Regions from separate parts of the Acetobacter sp. DsW_059 genome, predicted to be linked through region 1. Evidence: predicted binding sites of a transcription regulator. Region 1 holds the regulator's gene; the other holds the start of a gene.
The links. The regulator HrcA, encoded in region 1, represses chaperone genes, less so after heat shock. The targets are predictions, from matches to a motif close to GTTNGCACTCNCNNNNNGNGAGTGCNAAC.

Region 1 (10,073 bases):
GTTTATTTATGTATTTGTAAAACCTGAATAAAATATACCAGCATGTAGTCTGAACCGGGATATTCATAACCCCGGTTCAGTGATTATTCAGCCCAGGCAGGCTTTACGAAAAAGATCAAAGGCCCGTGCACGGTGGCTCAGAGCATTTTTCTCGTCGTCAGTCATTTCGGCAAAGCTAAGGGTCTTACCTTCAGGAGCAAAAATGGGGTCGTAGCCATGCCCGTTTGTGCCGCGGGGTGGCCAGACAATCTGCCCGTCAGTCCGTCCTTCAAAGAAATGAAGCCTGCCGTCAGGAAAAGCCAGACACAACACACAGATAAACCATGCTGCCCGCTCGCCCGTACCAATGTCATTGTGAATGCGTGCCATAGCAGCAGGGAAGTTTTTGTCAGGGCCGGCCCACCGGGCAGAGTAAATGCCCGGGTCACCATTGAGTGCAGCCACACACAGGCCGGAATCATCTGACAATGCCGGCAGGCCTGAGGCCTTTGCCGCTGCCTGTGCCTTAAGAGCGGCATTACCGGTAAAGGTGGTTTCTGTTTCTTCCGGCTCGGGCAGTTTCAGTTCACCGGCTGAAATTACGGTAATACCGAAAGGTTTCAGCATAGCCGAAAACTCAGCGAGTTTTCCTGCATTGTGGCTGGCCAGCACCAGCTTATCGCCGGTGTGTAAAAGTGGTGTGCTCATGTATCAGCCATTTTCTGCGCGTGTTACAGCGGCTGTCTGCGCATCAAACAGCGTTGAAACGCCAATGCGTGCAAGCGCAAACAGTTCGTTAAAGGCATCTTCTGTAAAAGGTGTTTCTTCTGCTGTGCCCTGAATTTCAACAATGCGGCGGTCGGCTGTCAGCACAAAGTTTGTGTCAGCTGCTGCTGTGCTGTCTTCTGCATAATCGAGGTCAAGTACGGCGCCGGTTTCAGTCAGTCCGCACGAGACCGCGGCAACCTGACCCAGCAGTGGCAGGTGAGGGAGAGCACCACTGGCAACCAGTTTGCCCAGAGCCAGGCGCAGAGCTACCCATGCTCCGGTTATTGACGCGCAGCGTGTGCCTCCATCAGCATTAAGCACATCACAGTCGAGGGTGATGCTCATTTCACCAAGGGCTTTCAGATCTGTCACAGCACGAAGTGAACGCCCGATAAGGCGCTGAATTTCCTGTGTGCGACCTGACTGTTTACCCTTTGCGGCTTCGCGGCTGCCGCGTGAATGTGTGGCGCGGGGCAGCATACCATATTCTGCGGTGACCCAGCCGGTGCCCTGACCACGAAGAAACGGAGGTACACGGTTTTCAATACTGGCTGTGCACAGTACCTCTGTGCCACCCACGCGGATGAGAGCGCAGCCTTCGGCATGGTGGGAAAAGCTGGTGTCGATGGTAATAGTACGCATCTCGCTGGGCAGACGACCTGAAGGGCGCATGTCAAGAAACTCCTTAAATCATAGTTTGTTCACCAGGCAGGCGAACGACACAAAGGTGACACTATCGTCAGTTCAGTATGACGAGAATGGTGTGTGTGCTAAAAAATTGCTTTAAATGATTAAGAAACCCACAATGTAGCCCTGGTGAGGAGGAGCAGAGCAGATGATGAGACCTGGTGTGTTCCCTGTTGGCAGTGCTTTGCCACCTGATCTTGACCGGCGTTCTGCCACGATTTTGCGTGAAGTGGTGGAAGAATATATGGCCAATGGTGAGCCTGTCGGGTCGCGTACGCTCGCACGCAGGCTGAGCCAGCCGCTGTCTCCTGCAACGGTGCGTAATATCATGGCTTCTCTGACCGAAGCCGGTCTGCTGTTTTCGCCGCACACTTCAGCAGGGCGTTTGCCAACTGAGGCCGGGCTGCGTCTGTTTGTTGATGGTCTTTTGCAATTTGGGGCGCTCTCGGAAGAAGAGCAGACACGGATCAGCCACACGCTGGAGGCACGCGGGCGCTCATTGCAGGATACAATGACGGAGGCATCTTCATTACTTTCAGGTATGTCTGACGCAGCAGGTCTTGTCATAGCGCCTAAAAGTGAGGGAGCTGTTAAGCATATTGAGTTTGTTGCTCTGGGCGGTAATCGTGCCCTTGTTGTGCTGGTTGGTACAGATGGGCGGGTTGAAAACCGTGTGACAGAAATTCCGGCAGGGGTGCCTGCGTCGGCTCTGGTTGAAGCGGCTAATTACCTGAATGCCAGACTTAAGGGAGCAACATTGTCTGAGTTGTGTGAACGTGTGAGCACAGAAATTTCTGACAACAGGCATGTGCTTGATGAGCTGACTGCTGATGTGGTTGAGCGCGGGCTTGCCATATGGGGCGGAGATACCGGTGAACGGGGTGGCACATTAATTGTCAGAGGTCAGTCGCGCCTGCTGACGGATGTTGCCGGGCAGGAGCGTTTGCAGGCTATACAGACTTTATTTGACCGGCTTGAAGCACAGGAGACAATGCTGAGTTTGTTAGAACTGGCAGAAAGTTCAGAGGGTGTTCGCATCTTTATCGGGGCTGAAAGCGGTTTGTTCGGAGCTTCTGGCATGTCCATGGTGGTCGCCCCGGCCCGCAACGAGACTAATCGTATTGTTGGCGCTATTGGTGTAATAGGGCCAAAACGTATTAATTACGGGCGTATTATTCCGGTCGTTGATTATACTGCACGGTTTTTAGGTGAAATGCTTGGCTAAGTCGGTCAGTTTGCTACACGATAATATAAAGAACGCGCCAGAATATGATAATGGGTAAAAAGCCGGCATGACAAAAGATTCGTCTTCTGAAAAAAAGCTGACTGTGCGCAGTCCCCGTTTTCGTATCTGGCGCCGGGCCCTTGGCGCAGGCGCTGCAATTGTGCTTGTGGGCATGGCTGGCGGTGGCCTTGTCGTCTGGCATCAGTATGAGGAGCTGGTCTCCTCACTGCCAACAGTTGAAGGGCTGAAAAATTATCAGCCTGACGTGATGAGCCGCATCTATGCCTCAGATGATCGTATGATCGCTGAGCTGGCCAGTGAACGCCGTATTTTTGTGCCTTTCAGTGCTATTCCTGAACGTGTCAGTAATGCGTTTCTGGCTGCTGAGGATCAGAAATTCTGGACCCATAAAGGCGTTGACCCCCTGGCGATTATCCGTGCTGGTCTGACCGATCTTACGCGCGATAAAGGGCGCAGACCGATCGGGGCTTCTACGATTACGCAGCAGGTGGCACGTATTATGCTGCTGGGTACACAGTCTCTTTCTATGAAGCGTAAGGCGAAAGAGGCATTTCTGGCCCTGCGGGTTGAAGGGGTGCTGTCGAAAGAGAAAATTCTCGAAATTTATCTTAATGAAATTTACCTGGGCAGCGGGGCGTACGGTATTGCTGCTGCGGCACAGACTTATTTTAATAAGCCGCTTGATCAGCTTGATGATGCTGAAGCGGCTTTTCTTGCAGCACTGCCAAAATCACCAACAAATTACAACCCGGTCCGCTACCCTGAGGCTGCTCTTGGACGGCGTAACTGGGTTTTGTCACGTATGGTTGAAACCGGAGCCATTACAGCTGAGGCAGCCAAAGCTGCTCAGGCTGAACCTCTTATTCCTCATACGTTTGTGCGTCCTGGTCCGGCTCCGGGGTCTGAATGGTTTGCTGAAGAGGTCAGGCGCGAGCTGATCGGGCGCTATGGCCAGGAGACGACCATGCAGGGCGGGCTGGAAGTACATACCAGCCTTGATCCGGCCTTGCAGCTTTATGAGCAGAACGTGCTCAGGCAGGGGCTGATGGCTTATGACAGATCGCACGGCGGCTGGCGCGGTCCGGTTATGCATATTGCTGATATTGGTGCGGACACGCAGGAGGCAGAGTGGGTAAAAGCCCTTGGTAGCGTGGCTGCTCCTCCGGGTATGCTGGAGCAGTGGCGCTCTGGCATTGTGCTTGACCCGCTTAAAGGGCGTATTGGCTGGCTTGAGGGCTCAGTTGTGCGTCGTAATGCAGAAGAGGGCGTGCGTGTTTCTCAGACTGGTATCCTCCCGGCACGTGATCTGATCTGGGCCAGGCGCTCTCATCCTCTTCGGGCAGGCGATATCGTGATGGTTGAGCCTCAGGCCGGAGGGAAGAGCGTTGCGCTGATGCAGATTCCCCAGGTTGAGGGTGCGATTGTCACCATGAACTCACGCACCGGCCGCGTGATGTCACTGGTAGGGGGCTGGTCGTTTCGTATGTCGCAGTTTAACCGTGCCACACAGGCGCTGCGTCAGCCAGGCTCTTCCTTTAAGCCCTTTGTTTATCTTGTCGCAATGCAGCAGAATATCTCTCCTTCGCAGGTGTTTGATGATGCGCCTGTGACATATGGAGCCTGGCACCCAAGTAACTATGAGAAGGATTTCTGGGGGCCTACCTCGCTGCATGATGCGCTCAGAGAATCCCGTAATCTTGTGACTATCCGCCTGGCTGCGCATATCGGCATTAAAAACGTAGCTGCTATGGCTGAGGATATTGGCCTGGTACAGTCTATGCCTCATGTTTTGCCGGCGGCTCTGGGTGCGGTAGAAACAACTGTGTTGAGGGAGGCGGCTGCATACGCAACGCTTGCTGCCGGTGGCGCCAGGGTAACCCCGACATTAATAGATGACGTGCAGGACCGGGATGGAAAAGTGCTCTGGCACCCTGAGCAGCTGTCTCTTGTAACTGCCCCGGCCCGTGATGCGCACCTTGCTAAAGAGGGGGACGCCCCCGTCACACCGGCTGCATCTGCTGGTCAGCCTGATGCTATTTTCCCAACAGGTATGGGTCCGCAGGATGTTGTGACACCGCTTGCCGCAGCGGATGAAGCAAAGCCTGGTGTTGATGATATGCCTGTTTTGCAGGACAACCGCGTTCATGTCGCGACAGACCAGAGCGCGTTTCAGGTCACGGCTATGCTGGAGGACGTGATCCGCCATGGTACCGGGTATTATGCAGGTAAGGGTATAGATTACCCCGTTGCAGGTAAGACGGGCACAAGTCAGGATTTTCATGATGCCTGGTTTGCTGGTTACTCCCCTGATATCGTTACGGTGGTATGGGTTGGCTTTGATACTCCGCGTTCTCTTGGGCGTAATGAGACCGGCGGTGTGCTTGCTGCGCCAATGTGGAACAAAATTATGACGAAAGTCTTTGAGGGATATCCCAAACTCGATTTTCGTGTGCCGGAGGGTATCACCCTTGTTCAATACAATGCCGGGCGCAGTGTCGGGATAGACGGCTTTAAAGCCGGACAGATTCCAGGCGTCAGTGTCAGCCTTTCAGATAATGGTGCCTCTCAGGAGCTGACAGCCGCTGATACCGGTGCTGAGAACATGCCTGCGTCTGAAAGTGACATGGGTGCCGGTCCCGGCACGGGTGATATTTCAGGCACCGGTGCTGCACCGGGTGGGCCAGCAAGAACTGAGCCGTCACAGCCTTCGGGGGGTGACATTGGTATGGGTGGCCTTTATTGAGGTCTGAACAAGATCTGAATTTTTTTGAGTAACCAGGAGAACAGGTTCGATGTCGAGCGAGACAGATGCCCTTAACGACCAGATAAAGCAGTCAGTGGCACTGCTGAGGAGGCATCTTTAACTGGGATGTCGCTGAAGCCAGACTGGCAGAACTGAACAACCAGGCAGAAGACCCTGAATTATGGAATAACCCTGAAAAAGCACAGGAGCTTATGCGTGAGCGTACGCTGCTGGCCGGACAGATTGAAGGGGTTCTGGCCCTTGAACAGGGTGTGCAGGATGTCTGTGAGCTTGTTGAGCTTGCTGAAGCGGAAGGCGATGCCGACGTGGTGCAGGAAGCTGTTGCAACGCTCAGGGAATATGCTGAAGAAGTCAGCCGGCGCGAGACTGAAAGTCTGCTCTCGGGTGAAGCTGACAGTAATGACTGCTATCTTGAGGTTAATGCCGGGGCAGGTGGCACAGAGGCGCAGGACTGGGCCGAAATGCTGCTGCGTATGTATACCCGCTGGGCTGAGGCTCACGGTTATAAAGTGACCATGATGGAAAGTTCGGAGGGCGAGCAGGCCGGGCTGAAGTCTGTTACTATTCTGGTATCTGGTCCTAATGCGTATGGATGGCTGAAAACCGAAGCCGGGGTACATCGTCTGGTGCGTATCTCGCCTTTCGATTCAGCCGCACGCAGGCAGACCTCGTTTGCTTCAGTATGGGTCTATCCCGTAATTGATGATTCGATTGAGATCGAAGTGAATGATTCGGAACTGAGAGTAGATACTTTCCGCGCATCAGGAGCTGGTGGGCAGCACGTTAACAAAACTGATTCTGCTATCCGAATCACGCATATTCCGACAGGCATTGTAGTTGCATGTCAGACTGACCGTTCTCAGCACCGCAACCGTGCAACCGCCATGCAGATGTTGCGTGCGCGTTTGTATGAGGCTGAACTGCAAAAGCGCGAGGCTGCCGCCGCCGCGACTGAGGCTGCCAAAACTGATATTGGCTGGGGGCACCAGATTCGTTCTTATGTTCTTGCACCATATCAGATGGTTAAAGATCTGCGAACGAACGTTGAAAGCAGCAATCCCGGAGCTGTTCTCGACGGGGATCTTGATAGTTTTATGGCGGCTGCTCTTGCTGCAAGAGTTGGCGCAACGCGTTCAGAGGCAAGCGCTGTCGCACGTTAATATCAGATAAGAAGTTTTTATGACAAAGCAGGCTGGCGTCGCACAGCCTGCTTTATTTTTACCTGAAAATGTGGTGTTTTGAGGACGAAAATACGATTTTGTTTCGTATCATTACGATAGTGAATAAAATTTATGAAGAATTGTTCTGAGGGTGAATTGAGAAAATTTATTATTTTTTCAGAAAAAAATTGATGATGTGTATTTTTTTTGCTTATGAGGGTTTTTTTTAGACAAGATCATTCTTGACATAATGCCCCGCAGATAGGCCAATTGGAGGCAGGGAGCGGGTAGCTCATAATGCTGTCTGATCGTCCTGGTGCTGATGTGCTGCGTAACGGGTTATGACCCGACGGAAGAGATTTCGTCAGAGAGTAAGGATGCGACCAGTATCTGATGGCTGGCGTGGAAGAAGGAGGATACAGAAACATGCAAGACCTCGCACAACAGCAACATAAACCGGTGTCGCGTGCCATCGGAGCAGGAGCTGTTGTCGGTGTTATAGCCCTGATTATTACCGTCTTACTGCATATTTTTGCAGTGACAGGGCTGATCTGGGGAATGGGGGCAACAACAAGTGTGCCTGTGCCAAAGCCTCCTGTGAAAACCAGGATTGTGGAACCACCGCCACCACCGCCACCACCGCCACCGCCACCGCCACCGCCGCCGGTTATGACTGTGCCGCCGCCGCCGTTCATACCGCCGCCGAAGATTGAGGTGCCACCGCCACCTAAGCCACCGATCCGGCATGTCTCGCGTACGCCGCCAAAGGAGCCGTCTCCGCCACAGACTGTTACGACACCTGTGCCACCGGTCACCGAGGCTGCATCGAATACACCACCTTCTGACTCTCCGGATACAACGGCAGGGACATCACCGCTCAATAATGCGCGGCCTGTTTACCCGCCTGAGATGGAAGAGGAAAACATTGAAGGGCGTGTGACTGTTGTCTGTGATGTGGAAACAACCGGCATGACCAGCAACTGTTCGGTCAAATCGGTCCAGGGAGGCGATGCTTTTTCTCAGGCTGCACTCGATTACGTTCATAAGGCGCGTTATCGCCCGGCAACGAAGAACGGTGTGCCTGTCAAAGAGCTCCGTAAGGTCTACGTTATCAAATTCAGACTGGACGATTAAAGTCCGGTCGCTGTCATTGCTTTCGGGAAAATAACTACCTGATACCCACGCACCAGAAGCCTGGGTATCAGTTTGTAACACGAAGAAGGATTTTAGTTTTCATGATCAGACTGTCTCGTTTTCCGGTGTCAGGTCTTGTGGTTCCGGCTCTGGCTGTCATGCTGGCAACGACTGCTCCGGTTCTGGCGCAGGATGCATCAGCACCTGCCCCTGCAGCCCCGGCTGTTTCTGATCCTGCATCAGCACCTGCTCCGGCACCTGCTGATGGTACGGCACCTGCTCCTGCCACTGCCCCTGATGCTTCTGCCGCTGCTCCGGCTGCAGGCGATGCACAGGTTTCTCCGAGTGTAGCTCCTGACGCCGCGGCCCCTGCACCTGCACCTGCACCTGAAACCAAAGAAGAAGCTAACCCCTATGGTCTGGGTGCTTTGTGGTCAAACGGTGACGTGATTGCACGTGGTGTGCTGCTGATCATGCTGGTGATGTCACTGGGTACATGGTACATCATGATCGTGAAGTTCATTGAGCAGGCACGTCTGTTCAGCGCTGCAAAACAGGCAACAGAGAACTTCTGGACCAAAACGTCTATCCAGGAAGGAGCCAGCGCGCTTCAGCCTAAGTCTCCGTTCCGCTATATTGCAGAAACCGGTATCTCAGCTGCTGAGCACCATGAAGGCACCATGCAGGAGACTATTGACCTGAATAGCTGGACTTCTGTTTCTCTTCAGCGCTCAGTCAACAACATTCAGAACAACCTGCAGAAAGGCCTCGCCTTCCTTGGTACAGTGGGTTCAACCTCACCGTTCATTGGTCTGTTTGGTACTGTTTGGGGTATTTACCATGCGCTGACAGCTATCGGTATTGCTGGTCAGGCTTCTATCGATAAAGTTGCCGGCCCTGTTGGTGAATCCCTTATTATGACAGCAATTGGTCTGGCTACAGCTGTTCCTGCTGTTCTGGGTTACAACCTGCTGGTACGTCGTAACAAAGGTGCAATGGATAAAGTTCGTGATTTTGCTGCTGATCTGCAGTCCATTCTGATTGGTGGTGTTCGTCATGGTAATGCACCTAAAATCGTAGTGCGCGCTGACGATTCACAGACCACAATTACGACTTCAGAACGGGTAGGCTGATATGGGTATGTCTGTCGGAGACGGCGGGGGAGAGGATGAGGTCGTTTCGGCCATCAACACCACTCCACTCGTTGACGTCATGCTGGTGTTGCTGATCATCTTTCTGATCACAATTCCGGTTGCAACACACACGGTGAAACTTAACCTGCCGAAGGATATGAACCAGCCGACGCAGACCAAAAATGGTAACGTTGTGCTTGCAGTGACTGAAAACGGACAGGCATACTGGGACCAGACGCTCCTCAAGGGGCGTGCTGACCTGATGGCTCATCTGGATAAAGTTGCCCGCATGCAGCCCCAGCCTCAGATACAGATCAGAGGTGATGTAAAGGCCCGTTATGAGGCCGTGGGCAAGCTGGTTGAATCCTGTCAGGAGGCCGGTATCTCGCATATCGACTTCATTACAGAAAAACCAAAAGACGGCTAAACTGAAGTCAGGTTTTGCTTTTGCCATTATGGCAGGAGCAAAACCGTCTTCTTTCTGCTTTTTCAGTCTGATTATGACGCGTTGTCAGACTGAAAAAACAGAGCATTGGTGAGAAAGTAACAGCTTATGGGCATGAATCTCGGATCAGACAGCACGACTGAAGACGAAGGCATTGTTGATATCAACACCACCCCGTTGATTGACGTGATGCTCGTTTTGCTGATTATGCTTATTATTACAATTCCGTTGCAGACACAGGCTGTGTCGATTGACCTGCCTCAGGGGAATCCGCCGCCTCCGACGCATGAGGTTCCTGTCGCGACAATTGCGGTTGATTTTGACAACAGCATCACATGGAATGGTGCGCCCATTACCAGTGAAGATGACCTGCAGGCGCATCTGCGTGAGGTCGCGGCTGTGCCGGAGGATGACCAGGCCGAAACACATCTGCAGGCTAACCGTCTCGCAGACTACAAAACGGTCATCCATATCATGGCTGATGCTCAGCGCCTCGGGGTCAGGAAAATTGGTATTGTAGGCCTCGAGCAATTCACAGAAGGACAGTAATCTATGTCGTCTCATCTTTTACGCATCACGCTGGCTGCCTGTGTGGCTTTTTCAGTTGCACAGCCGGTTGCCCATGCGGCGGAAACGACTCTTTCTGCCGGGGTGGCCACAGCTTTGCAGCAGGCACAAACGGCTCTTGCCGGTCATAAATATGACCAGGCGATGAGTGCGGTTAATAAAGCTGATGCCATAAAGGGAAATTCAGAGT
Region 2 (10,073 bases), on a different contig from region 1:
CAGGCCCCATGCGGTAATGACATAAAGTACAATAGTAAGCAGGCACCCGCTCAAAAGAGCAGGGTAAAATGAAACTTTTTTTTCCATCAGCCATGGAACAAAAAGAAACATAGGCAGTGATGGCAGAATATACCAGAAGGTTGCGTAGGTATGTTGTTTCATACCATCTGCATCATGTGTTTCCGTCCACAGCCATATCATACCGAGTATAGATATGAATGGAAGGGAGGCGATCAGCGCACCGAACGCCGGGTAGCGTTTTGCTACGCCGGAGACAATCGCAACAATAAGCCCAGAGAGAATAACCTTGATCAGAAAAAACATCAGGGATCTTATTTTTCCTCTCTGGTGCGATAAGTAGTGAAAATTATAGTGCTTCGTCGTTGGTTTCACGTGTGCGGATACGGATAACACGCGTCAGTTCACTGACAAAAATCTTGCCATCACCAATTTTGCCTGTGTGTGCCGCATCAAGGATCGCTTCGATAGCCTGGTCTGCCATGGCATCAGAGACAGCAACCTCGATCTTAATTTTGGGCAGAAAGCTGATACGATATTCTGCACCGCGGTAAATCTCGGTCTGGCCTTTCTGGCGTCCAAACCCTTTGACTTCTGAGACGGTAAGACCCTGAATGCCCAGCGGAGCAAGTGCTTCACGCACATCATCGAGCTTGAAGGGTTTGATAATTGCAGTCACAAGTTTCATTGCAGTCTGGTTCCCTGAGTTTTATGTGCCGTTTTATCTTTTTGTAAAAAATGAATAATTGTGACGAATGTAACTGTTTGTAAATATCCTGCCAGAATTTTCCGGTGTTGACGAGTCTTCTTCTTTGGCATCTGAAGAGGGATGGTCTAGATAGTGAAAACTGTGCTCGTGCTTTGTGCTGCGGGCAGCAGAATACTCTGCCAGGTATATGAGGAAAAACAGTTATGGCTGCTGCATCTGAAATCACGTCTGACACACCATCTTTGACTGATGTTGATGTGTGTGTTGTCGGAGCTGGTCCGGTCGGAGCGGCTCTGGCCTGTCGTCTGGCAAGAGCCGGTATTAAAGTAGCTATAGTTGATCGCATGGCGCTTGAGCCTATGGAGCATCCTGATTTTGACGGGCGGGCTTATGCCATTGCGGCCGGTCCCCGGCAGTTGCTGGAGGATGCCGGCGTGTGGGAATACCTGCCACTTGAGTCATGCCCTATTGAAGAGATTCTTGTAACAGATGGCCGCCCCGGTGAGCCTGCCTCGTCATTGTTTGTAGAGTTCACCCGTCAGGATGCCAGTCAGCCATTTGGCTGGATGGCAGAAGCCCGCGGTCTGCGTGTGGCACTCAATAAAGCCATGCATCACCAGGCTAATCTTACAGTTCTGGCTCCCGCTGAAGTGAAGGTTGAACGCCAGGCTGATACAGCGGTTATTCGTTTGCATGATGGCAGAAGCTTCAAGGCTTCTCTGGTTGTTGCTGCTGATGGCCGTAAAAGTCGGTTGCGTAATGAGGCCGGTATTCCTTTGACACGTCTGGCTTATAAGCAGACGGCAATTGTCGCGGCCATTGCCCATGAATATCCGCATGATAATGCTGCCCTGGAGCATTTTTTGCCAGCCGGGCCTTTTGCGCAGCTGCCCATGGCCGGAACGGAGGAGTACCCTAACCTTTCAGCAATCGTCTGGAGTGATAAAGACGGTGTCGCTGAGCGTTTTGCGGCTTTGCCGGATGATCAGTTTGCCCGCGAAATTGAGCGTCGTATGGGTAATTCACGCCTGGGTAAAGTGACCCCCGTGGGTCGTCGCTGGACATATCCGCTCTCAGCGCAATATGCACAGCGTTATACCGCGACACGACTGCTGCTGATTGGTGATGCTGCCCATGGTATTCATCCTATTGCGGGGCAGGGGCTTAACCTTGGTTTTCGTGATGTTATTGCTTTGAGTGATATTTTGATAAAAGCACATCAGAGAGGGGAAGATTATGGCTCTCCTGCACTGCTTGCCCGTTATCAGGCGCGTTGTCGCCCTGCAAATATGATGATGCTGGCGGCTACTGATGTGCTTGACAGGCTGTTTAGCAATAATAACCCTCTTCTGCGTCTGACAAGAGATCTCGGGCTGGCCGGCGTTAATCGTATTCCTGCTTTGCGTCGCGCGTTTGTACGTCACGCGATGGGCGTGTAGGATAAACCGATTTTTTTATTGCTGCTGCCCGGAAAGGAGCTGTGAGTGACACGTAATCAGCCGTCTCAGGTTCTCTCAGGTTATTTTGCTGAGGCTGAGAACGCAGCCTCCTGGCTGAATGTTTTGTGGCAGAATATGACGATGCAGGCCTGTGAGTGTTATGACCCTCTGGTCAAAGGCCTCCTGGCAACCGGCGTGCGCAACCATGCTGATTTTGCTTCAGCTCTGGCAGCTCTTATGGGTCGTAAACTTGGCGACCACTCTGTTGCAGTTTCGGCATTATCAGAGCTTGTGGCTGAGGCTTACCGGGCTGATCCCTCTATAGTGTACGCCTCAGCCGCTGATCTTGTTGCTATTCGTGAGCGTGACCCTGCATGCCCTGATTTTGTGACCCCTTTTTTGTTTTTTAAGGGGTATCACGCGGTGCAGAGCTACCGTGTGGCGAACTGGCTCTGGCGGGCAGGGCGGCGGCACCTTGCTTTGCATCTGCAAAGCCGGGCTTCTGAATTATTTGCAGTTGATATTCACCCGGCGGCCCGTCTCGGTCAGCGTATTCTCTTTGATCATGGTACCGGTATTGTGGTGGGTGAGACCTGTATTATTGAAGATGATGTATCGATTTTACAGGGGGTAACTCTTGGCGGTACGGGTAAGCATAGTGGTGACAGGCACCCCAAGGTTTGCCGGGGTGTACTGATTGGTGCCGGTGCAAAGGTGCTTGGTAATATTCAGCTGGGTGAAGGCGCCAAGGTGGGGGCGGGTTCTATTGTGCTCGAAAATGTACCCGCATTTACTACGGTTGTTGGTAACCCGGCCCGCAAGGTCGGTACACGTCATTCAGGCATGCCTGCATTGACAATGGACCAGATTCTTCCGCCGGTTGACTATATTATCTGATCTGTATTTCACAGAGGATGTAAAAAAAGGGCGTGCCGCTTTCATCAGTGGCACGCCCTTTTTGTATCCCCCTTCGGAGTGCGGAAGCACCCCGAAGGAAAGACGACAGTGGTATCAGAAATCCATACCGCCCATGCCGCCCATGCCACCCATGTCCGGGCCACCAGCAGGAGCTGCTTTTTTCTCAGGGCGTTCAGCAACCATAGCTTCGGTTGTGATCAGCAGGCCAGCAACAGATGCTGCGTCCTGAAGGGCTGTGCGCACAACTTTAGCAGGGTCGATAATGCCGGCTTCAACCAGGTTTTTGTATTCACCTGCCTGAGCATCAAAACCAAATGCATAGTCCGTGTTTTCAAGGACTTTGTTGGCAATGACTGCACCATCTTCACCAGCGTTATGAGCGATCTGGCGCAGAGGAGCCTGCAGAGCTTTGCGGATGATGTCGCCACCAACGCGCTGGTCTTCGTTGTGGTAGTGCAGTTTGGCCAGAGCCAGAGTTGCACGTGCCAGAGCCGTACCACCGCCAGGAACGATACCTTCTTCAACAGCTGCACGGGTTGCGTGCAGAGCATCGTCAACGCGGTCTTTGCGCTCTTTAACTTCGATCTCTGTTGAACCACCAACGCGGATAACAGCAACACCACCAGCCAGTTTAGCCAGACGTTCCTGCAGTTTTTCGCGGTCGTAGTCAGAGGTTGTTTCTTCGATCTGAGCGCGGATCTGCTTGCAACGACCTTTAATGTCGTCAGCTTTACCTGCACCATCGACAATGGTTGTGTTTTCTTTGTCGATGCGTACTTTTTTCGCTGTGCCAAGCATTGGCAGAGTAACGGTTTCCAGCTTGATGCCCAGATCTTCGCTGATAACCTGACCACCGGTCAGAATAGCGATATCTTCGAGCATAGCTTTGCGACGGTCACCAAAGCCAGGAGCTTTAACCGCAGCAATTTTCAGGCCACCACGCAGTTTGTTAACGACGAGGGTAGCAAGAGCTTCACCGTCAACATCTTCAGCGATGATGAGCAGCGGACGGCCAGACTGAACAACTGATTCCAGCAGTGGCAGCATTGGCTGCAGAGAAGAGAGTTTCTTCTCGTGGATCAGGATGAAGGGGTTTTCGAGGTCGGCTGTCATCTTTTCCGTGTTTGTCACGAAATAAGGAGAGATGTAGCCGCGGTCGAACTGCATGCCTTCAACAACGTCCAGCTCGGTCTGGAAGTGTTTAGCTTCCTCAACGGTGATAACACCTTCAGAGCCGACTTTCTGCATGGCTTCTGAAATCATTTTACCGATTTCGCTTTCGCCGTTTGCAGAGATCGTGCCAACCTGAGCTGTTTCAGCCGGTGTGGTGATTTTCTTTGCGTTTTTCTTCAGCTCTTCGATAACTGATGCGACAGCTTTATCGATGCCGCGTTTCAGATCCATCGGGTTCATGCCAGCTGCAACAGCTTTGTGGCCTTCACGAACGATAGCCTGAGCCAGAACGGTGGCTGTTGTGGTGCCGTCACCAGCAACATCGTTGGTTTTAGATGCAACTTCACGCAGCATCTGAGCGCCCATGTTTTCGAACTTGTCAGCCAGTTCGATTTCTTTAGCAACAGACACGCCGTCTTTTGTGATGCGTGGTGCGCCAAAGCTCTTGTCGAGCACTACGTTACGACCTTTTGGGCCGAGTGTAACTTTTACAGCGTCAGCCAGGATGTCAACGCCACGCAGCATACGCTGGCGTGCATCAGCACCGAATTTTACGTCCTTAGCAGCCATAGAATTTCTCCAGTGAGGATCGGTTGAATATTGAAAAGCGTCTCACAGACACGTCACTCAGGAAATAATACCCAGAATGTCGCTTTCTTTCATGATCAGCAGGTCTTCACCGTCGATCTTCACTTCTGTGCCGGACCATTTGCCGAACAGGATGGTGTCGCCAGCCTTAACATCAAGCGCTACGATCTGACCCTGCTCATTGCGGGCGCCAGGACCAGCAGCGACAACTTTACCTTCCATAGGCTTTTCTTTAGCCGTGTCAGGAATGATGATGCCGCCAACAGTCTTTTCTTCGCTTTCGAGACGACGCACGACCACACGGTCATGCAAAGGACGAAATTTCGTCATTATGGATCTCTCCACGTTTCTTATCTGTGCGATGGTATCCTTATCAGGAAGCTATACCATCTGCGTTTACCGCGCGTAACACACGCCGCGTTACGTTAGCACTCCCACCCCGGGAGTGCCAAATCAGGAGATAGGTCTGCCTCTCAGACAAGTCAAGGAAGGGAGAAAAAAACTTTCTGATTTTTTGTTTTGTTATCTGAGCGTTCATATCTGAAGCGATATCTGCTGCCGTTACAAACTTTATTTCCTCAATATAATCAGCGGGTAAACGCCATTTCTGCCATTTCCGCCCTGAGGCAGGGTGGTATTTTTATTGACATTTGCAGAGCTTCATGGCCGGAATAAACAATCCTGCAGCCGGCCATGCGGTTTGTCCGGCAGGGAGAAGACTATAAGAGAGTTACCTGCAGATGCCTACCGGAACAGTTAAATGGTTTAATGCCACTAAAGGCTTTGGTTTTATTGCCCCAGAAGAAGGCGGTAAAGACGTGTTCGTGCACATCACAGCTGTTCAGGCTGCTGGCCTGCGCGGCCTGGATGAAAATCAGAAAGTTTCTTACGACCTGGTTACAGAGCGTGGTAAAGAAGCTGCTACAAACCTTAAAACACTCTGAGTCTGAATATAATTTTCTCTGCGGGTGCATGTGACCTTTAATCAGGAAACATGACTCTCTGTAGAGAAGAGCTGAATTTCAGACGGAAGGTTTTTTAATCTTTCGGGAGTAGAAAGCTTCTGATTTCTTCAGCGGCTTTCGCCAGCCCCCTGCGTTCAGGGCTGACACCATGCGGAAAAGCAGAAAGAAGACGTGAGGGTGTGCGTCGGTCCAGCAATACAAATACACCGCGGTCTGACTGACTGCGAATAAGACGGCCAAAAGCCTGCCGCAGTTTCATACGGGCGATGCTGTCGTCATATCCCTTGGGGTCACCACCTGACAGATGCACACGGCGTTCTCTGTGCAGAATGTCCGGTCTCGGCCAGGGAACACGCTCAAATACCACAAGCCTTAAGGCCCGGCCTGGTACATCAACGCCGTCTCGCATGGCATCCGTACCCAGCAGGCAGGCATTTTCCTCAGTGCGAAAAATATCAATCAGTGTTGCATTATCCAATGCGTTAACGTGCTGTGCATAAAGGGGGATATTTTGTTCTCTGAGGGGGGTAGCAATATGAGAGTGCACACCCCTCAGGCGTGAAATGGCGGTAAACAGACCCAGTCCGCCGCCGCCAGACGCTGTGAATAATGTTCTGAAAGCAGCGGAAAGATCATGCAGATTATTGTGGTCCAAATCGTTAATAATGAAGGTTCGCGTCTGGCTGGCATAATCAAAAGGGCTGCTCAGGCTGGCCCGTACTGCCGGGGCAGGAAAATGGCAGACTCCGGTCAGCGCTTCAGCCGCAGCCCATGAGCGTTCAGCTTCCTCAGTATCAAACTCTGCCTGTGCGGGCGTCGAGGGCGCCGGCGGGTCGGCACTTTCTGAACGATCACGCAGAGTAGCTGAGGTAATCAGCAGACCCTGAGCGGGTAATGCCATAATGCCCGCGAATGGAATGGTGGGGTCAAGCCAGTGACGGTGCAGACCGACATCCTGCTCAATCAGGTGCTGCTTGCCCCGTCGGGTCAGGCGCAGAAAATGAACATGTTCAGGCATAGTGCCAGGTTCTCTGGCTGGCTGGTCAAAGGTTTCAAGCATGGATATCCATGCTTCCACGCGGGTGATCGCACGGCGCTGGAGTGAGCGCACCATGGCTTCAATACGTCCGCGTGTTGTGCTGTCGAGCGTATCAGATTCGTCCTGCAGGCGGAAGTTCAGAGCACTGGCTAATGCCCGCAAAGGCTGAGCAAGCTGCATATAGGCCTGGGCCAGTGTATGGCTTGCATGCGTCAGTTCAGGCAGGGGCGGGTGCAGGTCACATTCTATTGTGCCATAACTCTGGTCTGTCTGGTTGCGTGCCATGACCTGCTGGCGAATAAGGCGTAAAAAAACTTCAGTAGGGTTTTCAAGTTTCGGGGCCGGTGGTGTGGTGTCCGCCTCCTCAGGCGTGTCTGTCTTTTCCTGCGTTGTTTCTGATTCATTAAGGCGAACGGACCAGCCTGGTGCAGGCAGGGCATGGGCTGCCATAAGAGCGGCATCCAGCTGTGCTTCAAGTTTTTTGTGGCCGGATACGAGGTCATCAAGGCGGCGCTTCAGCCCGCGGGCACGAGAGCGGTTGCCCTCTGCACCAAGCAGCCAGCGTCGTAATTCAGCTGCTTCAAGTCCTGAAAGCTCGGCTGAAAAAGCGCCATCAGCGGCATCTGAAAGGTGGTGGCCTTCGTCAAAAATATAATGGGAAGGGATCGTCTCTTCCTGCGGAGTTTCTTCGGTTGCGTCCCCGTCATGGCGGGCATAGGCAACCTGCGCCATAACGAGAGCATGATTAGCAATAACCAGGTCGGCCTCACGTGCGCGTCGGATGGTGTGTTCAACGAAACAGCGCTGGTAGTGCGCGCATGCCCCGTGGATGCATTCACCACGCCGGTCTGCGACGGCTGATGTAATATTATGCCCGAAGACTGAGCCAAACCAGCCGGGCAGGTCGCCACCTGTCAGATCACCATCGGCTGAGGCCATGGCCCAGCGGGCGAGCATAGCCAGTGCGACAGTCAGACGTGCCGGGCGGGAAGCGGCGCTGTTGACGATATCTTCCATATTCAGAAGACACATATAATTTTCACGTCCTTTCCGCAGCACAACATGGCGGCGGCGGGTGGCTTCATCAGGGAAAATCCGTTTCGTTTCCTGCTCTATCTGACGTTGCAGGTGGCGTGTGTAGGTGCTGATCCACACCGTGCCGTCATTACGTTCGGTCCACAGGCTGGCCGGTGCAAGGTAGCCCAGAGTTTTACCTGTGCCTGTACCGGCCTCCGCCAGCACAATCGAGGGGCTTGCGGCATGTGTTGCAGGTGTAAAAGCAATGGTTGACACACTGGAGAAGTCAGCCTGGCCGGCACGGTTTTCTGCTGTTTCTCCCAGCAGGGCAGCAAGGCGTGTGCGGGCTTCAGCCGCCGTGATCGGGTAAGCTGAGGCAGGGGGGCGGGGGGCTGTTTCTTCCCATTTGGGAAGTTTATGCCAGATACGTAGCGCATCAGCAGGTTGCATGGCGTCATCAGGCAGTTTTCCTGATGACGTAAGCCTGCTGTTTAGTCTGATGCACTCTGCAACTGTGCTGGCCCATGGCCACTCTGCCTGCCCAAGGCGTATTGTCAGAGCGTTGAGAAACTCTGCCTGCGGGCCGTTGCTCAGCGTTTCAAGATCGGCGAGTATCTGAGAGAGCAGAGTATGTAACAGGTCTGCCTCTTCGGATGGGATATCATCAGGCTCATGACCCAGGGCAATAGCCAGTCCGCGTGGCGTTGGTACGACGGGCCGGGCCGGATAGACAAAGGTGTAGAGTTCAAGCAGGTCGAAGCATGGAAAAGGCTGCTCAGACGTGCGCAGGCCCAGCTCAGAGAGTGTGTCGGGTGCATTGACAACCAGAGGGGGTGTCATCGTGCGCAAATGCCTGCATGCTTCTGAGGCTGAAAGCGTCAGAAGTTCGCCATCTTCTGTGAGTAAAGAGAAGAGGTGCTGGCGAACCATAAGGGCAGGTGCATATCGGGCAGAGGGGAATGAGCTGGGCATGATCTTACCCTTCATACGCAACAAGCTTCGTAAGAGCCAGCCTTGTTCACTGTCGTAATGTTGACTTTACCGGCACATGTAATTTCGGCACAGTGCCGGACACGTTTTTAACGGCTGAGCAGGTCAGGGCAGCTGTTCGGAGCAAATAAGTTTTAGACGCATGTGTCATGATTTTTACGAACAAAGTACAAAATCAGACATAAAAAGGGGAAGGTTACAGCACACATATGAGCCATGTAGCAGAAGGTGCGGAGCAGGTGCAGACTGCTCCGGTAGGGGATGTCACTATTCGTGTGATTGCTATGCCCGAAAATACAAACCCCGCCGGTGATATTTTTGGTGGGTGGATTATCTCGCAGATGGATCTTGCTGCAGGGTCTGTTGCTACGCAGCGTGCCCGTGCCAAAACTGTAACAATAGCGATGGATGCGGTTTCTTTTCATGCACCCGTTGCTGTAGGTGATGAGCTGACAGTTTATACATCGATCGGAAAGATTGGTCGCACGTCGCTGACAATCAATATTGAAGCATGGGCCCGCCCGCGCCGTGACCCCGGGTTGCGGCTTGTTACAAAAGGGCGCTTTGTTTTTGTTGCTGTAGATGAAAACAATAAACCAACGCCTGTGCCTGAGCAGGTGTAATCAGCGAGTATCGTGACAGTGCCTGATAAGGCACTGTCATCACCGGGTGTATTGTGTGTCTTCCTTTATTCTTTGCTTTATCCAGCCCCGCTGATCTTACGGCTGAAGTTTTAAAATGATGCTGTCAGGCTGAGGTTGAAGGAGCGGCCAAACCCCAGAAGCGGGACGAAAGAACCGGTCTGTTTATAAACACCTGTATCAACGCCACCCAGTGGCAGGTAATATTTCTGGTCCATAATATTGTCGATACTGCCGTCAATGGTAAACATTTTCCATCGGTAGCTGCTGCCTATCCCAAGCAGGGCATAACCTGGTGTGTGCGGTTCATTGCGCAGCCAGTCAACGGTTGTTTTGCTTTTGACAAGTGTGAGGTCCATACGCCCTGACCAGTTGCCATAAGTTTCTGTCAGGCGAACGGAGCCGTTAACCGGCATCTGATGGTAAAGCCCTGAGTGGGTAACCAGATCCTGGCCTCTGACCCAGTTAAGGTTTGTTTTCAGGTCAGCTCTGCCATATTTGTTTGTATCCCACAAATTCAGGTGTCCGCTGGCATTGATACCATAGCTGCGGGCGTTGTGGTTAACGAACTGAAGT

Region 2: groES (co-chaperone GroES) is a predicted target of HrcA. The motif match lies at 5,270-5,298, and genes of this name have one in related genera.

The regions. Positions count from the first base shown of each region.
Region 1 covers NZ_JOPI01000023.1:50,332-60,404, reverse strand. Annotated here, with positions in the region: gene HK25_RS05830 (class I SAM-dependent methyltransferase) at 1-31, shown strand, start outside; gene rdgB (RdgB/HAM1 family non-canonical purine NTP pyrophosphatase) at 88-687, opposite strand; gene rph (ribonuclease PH) at 691-1,419, opposite strand; gene hrcA (heat-inducible transcriptional repressor HrcA) at 1,586-2,659, shown strand; gene HK25_RS05810 (penicillin-binding protein 1A) at 2,727-5,423, shown strand; one part of gene prfB (peptide chain release factor 2) at 5,473-5,541, shown strand; one part of gene prfB (peptide chain release factor 2) at 5,543-6,604, shown strand; gene HK25_RS05800 (energy transducer TonB) at 7,031-7,738, shown strand; gene HK25_RS05795 (MotA/TolQ/ExbB proton channel family protein) at 7,840-8,871, shown strand; gene HK25_RS05790 (biopolymer transporter ExbD) at 8,873-9,298, shown strand; gene HK25_RS05785 (biopolymer transporter ExbD) at 9,425-9,865, shown strand; gene HK25_RS05780 (hypothetical protein) at 9,869-10,073, shown strand, end outside.
Region 2 covers NZ_JOPI01000034.1:3,525-13,597, reverse strand. Annotated here, with positions in the region: gene HK25_RS07955 (DUF3147 family protein) at 1-324, opposite strand, end outside; gene HK25_RS07950 (P-II family nitrogen regulator) at 368-706, opposite strand; gene HK25_RS07945 (UbiH/UbiF/VisC/COQ6 family ubiquinone biosynthesis hydroxylase) at 931-2,166, shown strand; gene cysE (serine O-acetyltransferase) at 2,302-3,063, shown strand; gene groL (chaperonin GroEL) at 3,178-4,827, opposite strand; gene groES (co-chaperone GroES) at 4,885-5,175, opposite strand; gene HK25_RS07925 (cold-shock protein) at 5,586-5,789, shown strand; gene HK25_RS07920 (ATP-dependent DNA helicase) at 5,884-8,838, opposite strand; gene HK25_RS07915 (acyl-CoA thioesterase) at 9,066-9,479, shown strand; gene HK25_RS07910 (TonB-dependent receptor) at 9,590-10,073, opposite strand, start outside.